Regions from separate parts of the Paenibacillus violae genome, predicted to be linked through region 2. Evidence: riboswitches for the same ligand, from Rfam matches in the RefSeq annotation. Region 2 holds a riboswitch; the other holds the start of a gene.

Region 1 (4,423 bases), on a different contig from region 2:
TTGGGGCGCGGACGACAAAACGCCGGATCAGGAATTGGAACGCGTCGTTGTGCACGAGATCGGTCACCAATATTTCTATGGCCTTGTGGCGAGCAATGAGTTTGAAGAAGCTTGGCTGGATGAGGGCTTTACCTCCTACGCCGAGGATAAAGTGATGGAGGCCGACTTCGGGGCAACCCCTAATTTGCCTGTCGAGTCCAGCTACATTACTTCTCCGAATGCCCTGCGGCAAAACGCATGGGCCTATACCGGACATGATCAATACGCAGAAAATGTGTATACCAGAGGCAAACTCGTGCTGAAAGCCATCGAGAAACAGGTCGGCACCAAGACCATGGATCGTATCATGCGGACTTATTTTCAAAAATGGCAATTCAAGCATCCTTCTACCAAAGACTTTCAAAATGTGGTCGAGGATGTAACGAAAACGAAGTGGGACGACTTCTTCAATGAATATGTCTACGGCTCAATGATGGTTGATTATACGGTTGAAAGCATCCATGTGAAAGCCACTGGCAGCAAAGGAGCCGGCCCTTACGAGAGCACGGTCCTCATCTCCAAGCGTGGAGGCAATTCGCCCGAAGTGCCGATTCAGTTCCATTTCGCCGACGGTACGATGCTCGACAAAACGTGGGACGGCAAAGAGAGCAGCATTGAGTACAAACTAACCCACACGACGCCTATTGACTGGGTTCGTATCGACCCGAACTACTCGCTCATTCTTGAGAACAAGCATATTAATAACTTTATGCAAGCAGAAGTGGACACCAAGTGGAAACTCCGCCTGAATCTCGGCATTATCCAATTCCTGCAAGCTATTTTCGGGTGGGTAGCCTGGTAGGCGCCCACTCTACAAGGCAAGTTTGCCTTCAGAAAACAACGCTTAGGAGGGACACCGGTGACAACCTATCTCAAATCCGGCTTCAGGGCGGCTCTACGGCAACCCTTCGCTACGATTGTCTTGTTCATCTACCAAATGTGCTGGGGGATGCTCCTATATAAGCTTGTACAAGGGGTGTTAGTTCCCCTCATGCACCGGTTTCCCGGCGGCGATCAGCCGAAGCAAGCGCTCCAGCTTTTTCTGGCCGAAAGTCAGTTTCAGTTATTCAAAACGGATCTTAGCCACTCTTACTTGTGGTGGCTGGCCGGCCTGCTCCTGGCGCGCATGTTCCTTAGCCCGATGCTGAACGGCGGTGTCTATTATTCGCTCACCCATTCCGATCAAAATGCCGGCTACCGCTTCGTCCGCGGCATCAAGGAACTCACGCTCCCCTTCTTTGCCGTGTATTTGATTCGAATCGCCTTATCTCTGCTGCCGCTCATCTGGGTGCTGCCCAAAGTGCAGAAGGTGTTCGCTCACAGCACATCTTATGAACAGGCTTCCCTCGATTTACTGCCTTGGCTGCTGGGCATGCTGGTGTACGGTTTTCTGCTGCATCTGCTCTTCATGTATGTGCAGTTCGCCATTGCCGCACGTCTCGGCATTATATCCACAGTCCTAACGTTCATGCGGTACTCGCTTCCGATTATCGGCCTTTCTCTGATACTTTTACTGAGCTCAGGACTTTTGGCAGGGATCACGGTCACAACGACCTATATCTGGGCAGGTCTGGTAGCGCTAATCATTTATCAACTTTTCCCGCTTTTCCATATTTTCATGCAGATGTGGTCCATTACGTCGCAATTCCAGCTTCTTTCCGCCAAATTAAGTCGTTAAAAAGCAATAAATAAAACCATAAATGGTTTAGATTTGTTCAACCCCCTTGCAAAAGGGGGTTTTTTTGTCTGTAAAGCGAACCTTTACACATTTTTTCAGACCCAATTGCACGAAAAAGGAGGAATTTCGATGTTTATGACGAATTTAAGGGACTAGCATTAAAAAACCAAATATTTCATGCCGAATTCCTCATTTCTTGGGGAAACGGGGGAACCATACCGGGTGAATTGATCTTGCAAGACAGGGATCATAGGGAACCTTCAACCGAACCCTCCAGCTAACCTCGTAGGCACCGGAAGGAGACAAGCAGTTGAAAAAGGTTGTTGCTCTTCTTTTTAGTCTTGTTTTGTTTTTGAGTGTAGCTTTAGGGAGTGTGTCTGCGTCAGAATCCACATTGGACTCAACGGTTGACGAATTGATTGGAGTACCGTACCGCGATGCGGGAACGACAACAAGAGGCTTTGATTGCTCTGGTTTCACCGCGTACGTGTTCAACAAATTCGGCATTGACCTTCCTCATAGTTCAGCAGCTCAAAATAAAGAGGGCTACTGGATCGACAAAAGTGATCTTCGTAAAGGTGATCTTGTGTTCTTCGACACAGGAGGCAAAGGCATTTCTCACGTAGGCATCTACTTGGGTAACGGTGAATTTATTCATTCCGCATCCAATGAAGGCATCGTGAAAAACAAGCTGAGCGAATCCTATTATGCGAAAAGGTATGTATCCGCTAGACGTGTTCTGTGGGATGATATCTACAATCAACTAACTGCTGAATCCAAGTAATTTTCTTGTTCATCATGAATAAAAAGCCCAGACAAGCGTTAGCTCGAATGAGCTGCTTCTCAGGGCTTTTATTCATTTCTTGTGGCTGTTGTAACTTGACATAGCGTGTAAGCCGTCCTATAATTACGGCATCATGTTTCTAGGGTTCCGTGGCGCTGCAGCGCCAGTCTGGTCCGAGAGAAAACACACAGCGAATACGCTGTGATCACGGAGGGGAAAAAGCCCGGGAGTCTTATCGCATTCGCGATATTGCTTCCAGGCTTTTTCTTTTTGCCGCGGTCAGATGGGCATCTTCGCATACTTTCTTAAGGAGTGATTCACAGATGGCATGGCTTTACTTGGTCATTGCAGGTGTTTTTGAAGTAGTTTGGGCGATCTCACTAAAGTTCTCCAACGGTTTTACACGGCTGGTTCCGTCCAGCATCACCATTGTCGGCATGATCATCAGCTTTTATTTTCTGGCGGTGGCTACGAAAACTCTACCTATCGGCACCGCCTACGCGGCTTGGACGGGAATTGGCGCTGTAGGCGCGATTATTATCGGCACCCTATTTCTGAACGAGCCTGTTAGTTTACTGCGTATCCTATTCATGATCCTCATTCTGGTCGGCGTTCTCGGCCTTAAATTCACATCCGGACATTAAGCCAGGAGTTTCCTTCTTTCCTTGGGCCGATGATTCTTAAGCCACGATGTAGCTAACATACCAGAAGGAGCTGCCGACAAATATGCGCAGATGCTCCGACAGCGGCTTAAAGATTTCATTCAACTCTTCGTACGAATAGTAGTTTTTAATAATTTCATGCTTGGAGCCATCGGCCAGCTCCCTTCTTTTGTACGTATCTTCGCTATGTTCACTCGTAATCAGCTCGCCGCCTCTTCCCGGGACGTACACATTATCCGCCATAAAAACGCGGGCTCCCCGTCCAAGCCGCTCATGAAATCCTTGCAGAAACGAATCCAGACGATTTTTCGGGATATGCGAAAACCAGAAGTTGGCGATTCCGTAGTCAAAATCCCCTTGTACTTCCGAAAGCCGGTAAGCATCCCCTTCGACGAAAGAGGTATTATGCAGCGGCCAAGATTTGGCTGCAGCAATTTGCAGCACCTCCGGTCGAACGTCCACCCCAACGATGTGCTTGGCTGTTTCCGCCATGAACTGCGTCCAATATCCGGTACCGCAGGCCACCTCCAAGACACGGCTCCCCGTAACCTGCCTCTTCACGATATCCGCCAGCATCGCAAGTTCTTGCTGATAGTCCGCATCCTCGCGAGCATAAATCCGTTCATATTCGGCTGCTCGCGCGCCGTAGTAATCCTGCATGCCTTCTTTCTCTTCATTCAAAAGCCGCTGCCTATCCTTCACTTCGTGAACGATCCGTTGTTTAGCTGCCAATAAGTCGGCAAAAATAGCTCCGCCCTGCGAAGCATAATTCGCAAGTAGACCGTGCGTCGCCATCACAATAAGCTGTGTCATCGACAAGCCCGTTTCCTCAGCCATGCGCTCCAGATCGGTCTTCACCTTTTCAGGCAAGTAGACGGAAAGTCTTTTGGTCTTATCATTCTTATCGTCCATTGGGAGATTCCTCCTTTGCGTTTTTATTATATTAACATATATTATATGTCATTAAAACATATTAATTGTACTTTTTTTATGTGAGTAGAGAATTTAGGCTGCATGAAGAAGGCGACACCGGCCACTCACCCTCGCAAATCGCTCTAGTAAACATAGAATACAAAGAAAGTATATTCATATGTTGATAGGAGATGGAGAAATGATTCCCAAACAACGAATGGCTGGAAAACCGAGCAAAATTGTTCGGCTCCCCAAGAGCGCAGGCCTGCCCAGAAGCAAAGCCATGCTGATGTACCGTACGCAGCTTAGAAAATACCATAAGCCCGGTTCGGGTCGCTTTCTAAGTCA
Region 2 (4,423 bases):
CTAGCAGCAAGGCTGACCAAATGATGAAGGCTAAGGAGCCGGCTTTCAACTGCCGGTTAAGCGGGTACATGTCGAGCCAAAAGGTATAGCGGTGTGAACGCTCAAGTGGCGTAAGTTGAACCATGGAAATGATCAAAGCGATGAAGAAGATGAGCAGTCTCGCTGTGCTGCTGCTTGAAACGGCGATGGCTAATGTGCCCAGTAAGGATATACGTAAGACAATCGCGAATAGCTCCGTACGTAGAAATGTTTTCATATATATGTAGAGATAGGCAGCATCTTGTTTAAAAGGAATAAATCTTGTGACCCCGCTGATCCAGCTTCGGCGGGCTATTCGTGTTCCCAATTGCGGAACATCCACGAACCAGTTGAAAAAGGCATATAATCGCGCTTGCTGCTGCCTTTCCTTCGCAATGAGATAATCCCACCCGATGTAGTATTTGGATACGTAATGCGTAGCAGTTAACCAAGCCAGTGTAAGTACAAGAGCAGCTCCGCTTGCCCAGAGGACGCTTGTCAGAAATTGCAGAGAAATCAGGACAACTGTTGCCAGCCAGCGGAAGCTAACGGAAATCCTTCTTGCGCGCTCATTAGTAAATCGGCTTTCTTGCCAGCTGGCCAATAAATGGCCTACCTTCATTAATAGAAGCAAAGCAAGCATCCATAAGAAATGCTGCTCATCGCGGCCTAGGCAGTGATGATACAAGGGCCATAGGACAACCCATGCCAGAAATGTCCAGAATGCTTGCAGCACTAGGCTGTACATGAATCCGCCGCGGAAGTAAGGACCCATCTGATGTTCAACGCGCATTAGAAACATACGGTCTGCGCTTCTAGCTAGCGTGCGAATGGGGCTTGAGGCTAACAATGGTACCAGCAGCAAAAGGACGATCCACAGATAGGGATAATCTGTCGGAAGGCGCTGTAGTATTTTTGCATAATAATAGGAAGAAAGGATGACAAGAAATAGCAGGAAGCCGAAAAAATTGCTGCGCGCTGCATACTGCAGGTAACCCATGGATTCCTTCATATAATGCTCAAATCTCTTCTGCCATAGGGCACGGGTATCCATGTCCATCGCCTTCATACTAATTCTCCTTTTACAAGTTTATAAAAGATGTCGTCCAATGACGCTTGCTGGAGCCCTGTCTGCTGACGCAATTCGACTAAATCGCCTTGAGCGACCATATGTCCTTTGTGAAGGACGACATAGTTATCGCAATATTTTTCAATCGTAGACAAAATATGCGAGGATATGAGAAATGACGCGCCGCGTCGCTTCATTTTGACCATCAACTCCAGTAATGAGCGGATAGCCAGCGGATCGAGCCCGAGAAAAGGCTCATCAATGATGTAGAGGGAAGGTTCGATCAGGAACGCATTCATGATCATGACCTTTTGCTTCATCCCTTTGGATAAATGGCTTGCGAAAGAGTTAAGCTTGTCCTGCATGTGAAACTGCTCGAGCAGCGCTTGAGAGCGGGAGAGATAGTCATCTTTCGTTAAGCCGTAAGCCATGGCGGTTAACTCCAGATGCTCGCGAATCGTAAGCTCTTCATATAGCTCTGGACTTTCGGGCACATAAGCGTAAGTGGCACGGTAAGGCAGCGGATCTTCGGCTAACGTCAAACCGTTAATTTTAATTGAACCCCTTTGCGGTTGAAGCAATCCAAGGATGTTCTTGATGGTCGTACTTTTTCCTGCGCCATTCAGTCCGATTAATCCCATCATTTCACCCTGACGGATGGAAAATGTGAGGTCGTGAAGAACAGGTTTATTTGGTAAATATCCCCCGAATAAAGCGTCAACTTGTAATATGGGACCCATCTCAGTGCCTCCCTAAATATCTAATTATTGGAATTTATACATAGGTTTCATACCTGATAATTATAAACAAATTTAGATTCGAAGCCTAGTTTAAGAGTGAAAACACGAAGAAACTTAGTATTCGTACGTTATAATGAGTTAAATGTAGATAAAAGGTGGTTTTATCTTGAAAATAAGCTATTTTTAATCGATTTAGCCCTTTTTAGTAGGTGTTAATCCCTTTACAGGCAGAGATTAACAGCGTAATATACTTTTCATAATAACTTAATAACCAATTTGCCATTTTTCCATTCGCTGAGTTCCAATTATGGGAACGGGGGAACCACTGTTAGCTTATAAAGCGGTATCGCTGACGAAGTAAACAGAGTGAGTAACAGGGGTGAATCTTGGACGTTGAACGTAAGTTTACGTCTGAGTAGGGCGACTCTCACGTCCGAATCCGTCAGCTAACCTCGTAAGCGTAAGAGAGGTAACGATTGTCGTGCGTGCTATTTGTGTATTTTTACTATGCAAACTAAGCCAGCGAGAAGAGTCCTCTTCTTGCTGGCTTTTTGTCCCCATAAGGACCTTTAACTGTTTCGGACGACTATTCGTAACCCGGAATTCATAGGATGATGAATAGCAAAGCGGGGTGGGACGACCAGAACGTAGCTGTTTCCAAACAACTGCGGATGGACGACACGTTAAGTTAAATTAAAAACCTTAGTCGCGTCAAATATAATCATGCTGTAACCTGGCGGCGAGGCTTTGAAGGAGGACCGAAGAAGTGGGCAGTATCTCTTTTAGCGAGACCCATGTAAAACGATCATCCAGCATGTCCTTCGCATTGCGATGGAAGCATGAAAACTTGCGTTTGATTTTAAGCCTGGCTATAATCTCAATCGCAATGACTTTCATGTTTTTGGTGTTGTTGTACGGTACGGCTACCAAGAGCGTATCCGTGGTTGTGAATGGACAAGAAACCGTTGTGCACACGAAGCAATGGGTCCTGCAACGCCTACTGGATGAACAAGCCATAACGATTGGTGAACACGATGAAATATCTGCAGACCCTACGGCTACAATCAAGGGCGGGGACAAATTCGTCATCGAACACGCTTCTCCAATTCAATTGACTGCTGATGGAAAGACCACCACTGTTTACACAACTGCAAGAACGGTTGAAAGTGCATTGCAACGTTTACATATTGCACTTGGGGAGCACGATAAGCTGACTCCCGAACCGACAGCCTCTTTAAGCTCAGGCGATGAAATCAAAATCGTCCGTGTGAAAAAAGAGACGGAAGAAGTAACAGAACCGATTGCATTCGACACGGAAAAGAAAAATGATGCATCGTTGCTTAAGGGTAAAGAGCAGGTCGTTCAAGAAGGTAAAGAGGGCGTACTTTTGAAAAAGAAAGAAAAGACTTACGAAGATGGCGTATTAGTTGCAGAAGCTGTTGTAGGTCAAGAAGTACAGGAACAAAGTGTTAAAAAAGTTGTGTCCGTTGGCACGAAAAATCCCGTTGTCGTTCTGTCGGCATCATCCCCTAGCGTGGATGAGGTCTCTAAGAATGGTGTAACATTTGGGTATAAACAAATCCTCAAGAACGTGAAACTCACGGCTTATTCAGCGGGAGCCGATTCGACAGGGAAAGCCGAAGGAACTCCTGGGTATGGGAAGACGTATACAGGAACGACAGTTACTGAGGGCAGAACGATTGCGGTAGATCCGAAAGTTATCCCACTGGGATGGTGGGTTTACATTGAGGGCGTTGGCTTCCGTCGTGCTGAAGATATTGGCAGTGGTGTGAAAGGCCAAATGATCGATGTGTACTTTGAAGATCATGGCTACGCCAATAAATTCGGAACGAAACAAGGGTATACGGTCTATGTCGTAGGACCGAAAAAGCCGTCTGAAAATTAACGTGTAAACGTCTGTTTCAGCGGGAACAATGTCAATATACGTTGCCAGGCAAGCAGCCTGGGCGAAAGAAGAGGGAATCCCTCTTCTTTTTCTGCGTACTGGGAAGGGAACCGATTATGATTAAAGAAGTCATCGTCGTTGAAGGCAAGGACGACACGGCCGCTATTCGCCGAGCCGTCGAGGCGGATACGATAGAGACAGGCGGCTCAGCCATCGGGCAAGCCGTATTGAAGCGAATAGCCCTCGCGCAGCAGCGCAGAGGCGTCATTATCTTTACGGATCCGGATCACGCAGGTGAGCGGATACGGAAGATTGTGGCAGCCAAGGTGCCTGGCTGCAAGCATGCCTTTATCACGCAGGCGCAGGCCGAATATAAGGGCGACATCGGCGTCGAGAACGCAGCGCCGGAGATTGTCCGGGAGGCGCTCCAGAACCTGCGGACAGAGTACGACGGGGCTGTCTCGCAGCTTACCATGGAGGATCTCATAGCCGCAGGGCTGATCGTTCATCCGGAGGCGGCTTCCAGGAGGCTCGTTGTTGGCAATGCCCTGGGTATCGGTTACTGCAATGGCAAACAATTTTATAAGCGATGTGCGATGTTCCAGATCTCACGTGAGGAATTTGAGGCAGCCTTGGAGCATCTGGAGCCGAAGATATAGTAAAGTAAGGAATAACAGTGGAATTCGGAAT

Evidence for each region. A riboswitch is a leader RNA that binds a small molecule or an ion and turns the genes downstream of it on or off. The one in region 2 is predicted to bind cyclic di-AMP.
Region 1: linked by a shared signal. The riboswitch ahead of RQP52_RS26170 (C40 family peptidase) and the one ahead of RQP52_RS33955 (ubiquitin-like domain-containing protein) in region 2 are both predicted to bind cyclic di-AMP.

What each region holds. Positions count from the first base shown of each region.
Region 1 is NZ_JAWCUD010000010.1:309,444-313,866, reverse strand. It holds gene RQP52_RS26180 (M1 family metallopeptidase) at 1-841, shown strand, start outside; gene RQP52_RS26175 (hypothetical protein) at 899-1,717, shown strand; cyclic di-AMP (ydaO/yuaA leader) riboswitch at 1,886-2,024, shown strand; gene RQP52_RS26170 (C40 family peptidase) at 2,028-2,501, shown strand; guanidine-I (ykkC/yxkD leader) riboswitch at 2,631-2,733, shown strand; gene sugE (quaternary ammonium compound efflux SMR transporter SugE) at 2,825-3,145, shown strand; gene RQP52_RS26160 (methyltransferase domain-containing protein) at 3,182-4,075, opposite strand; gene RQP52_RS26155 (hypothetical protein) at 4,254-4,423, shown strand, end outside.
Region 2 is NZ_JAWCUD010000019.1:11,863-16,285, forward strand. It holds gene RQP52_RS33945 (ABC transporter permease) at 1-1,087, opposite strand, end outside; gene RQP52_RS33950 (ABC transporter ATP-binding protein) at 1,084-1,827, opposite strand; cyclic di-AMP (ydaO/yuaA leader) riboswitch at 2,110-2,303, shown strand; gene RQP52_RS33955 (ubiquitin-like domain-containing protein) at 2,594-3,733, shown strand; gene rnmV (ribonuclease M5) at 3,850-4,392, shown strand.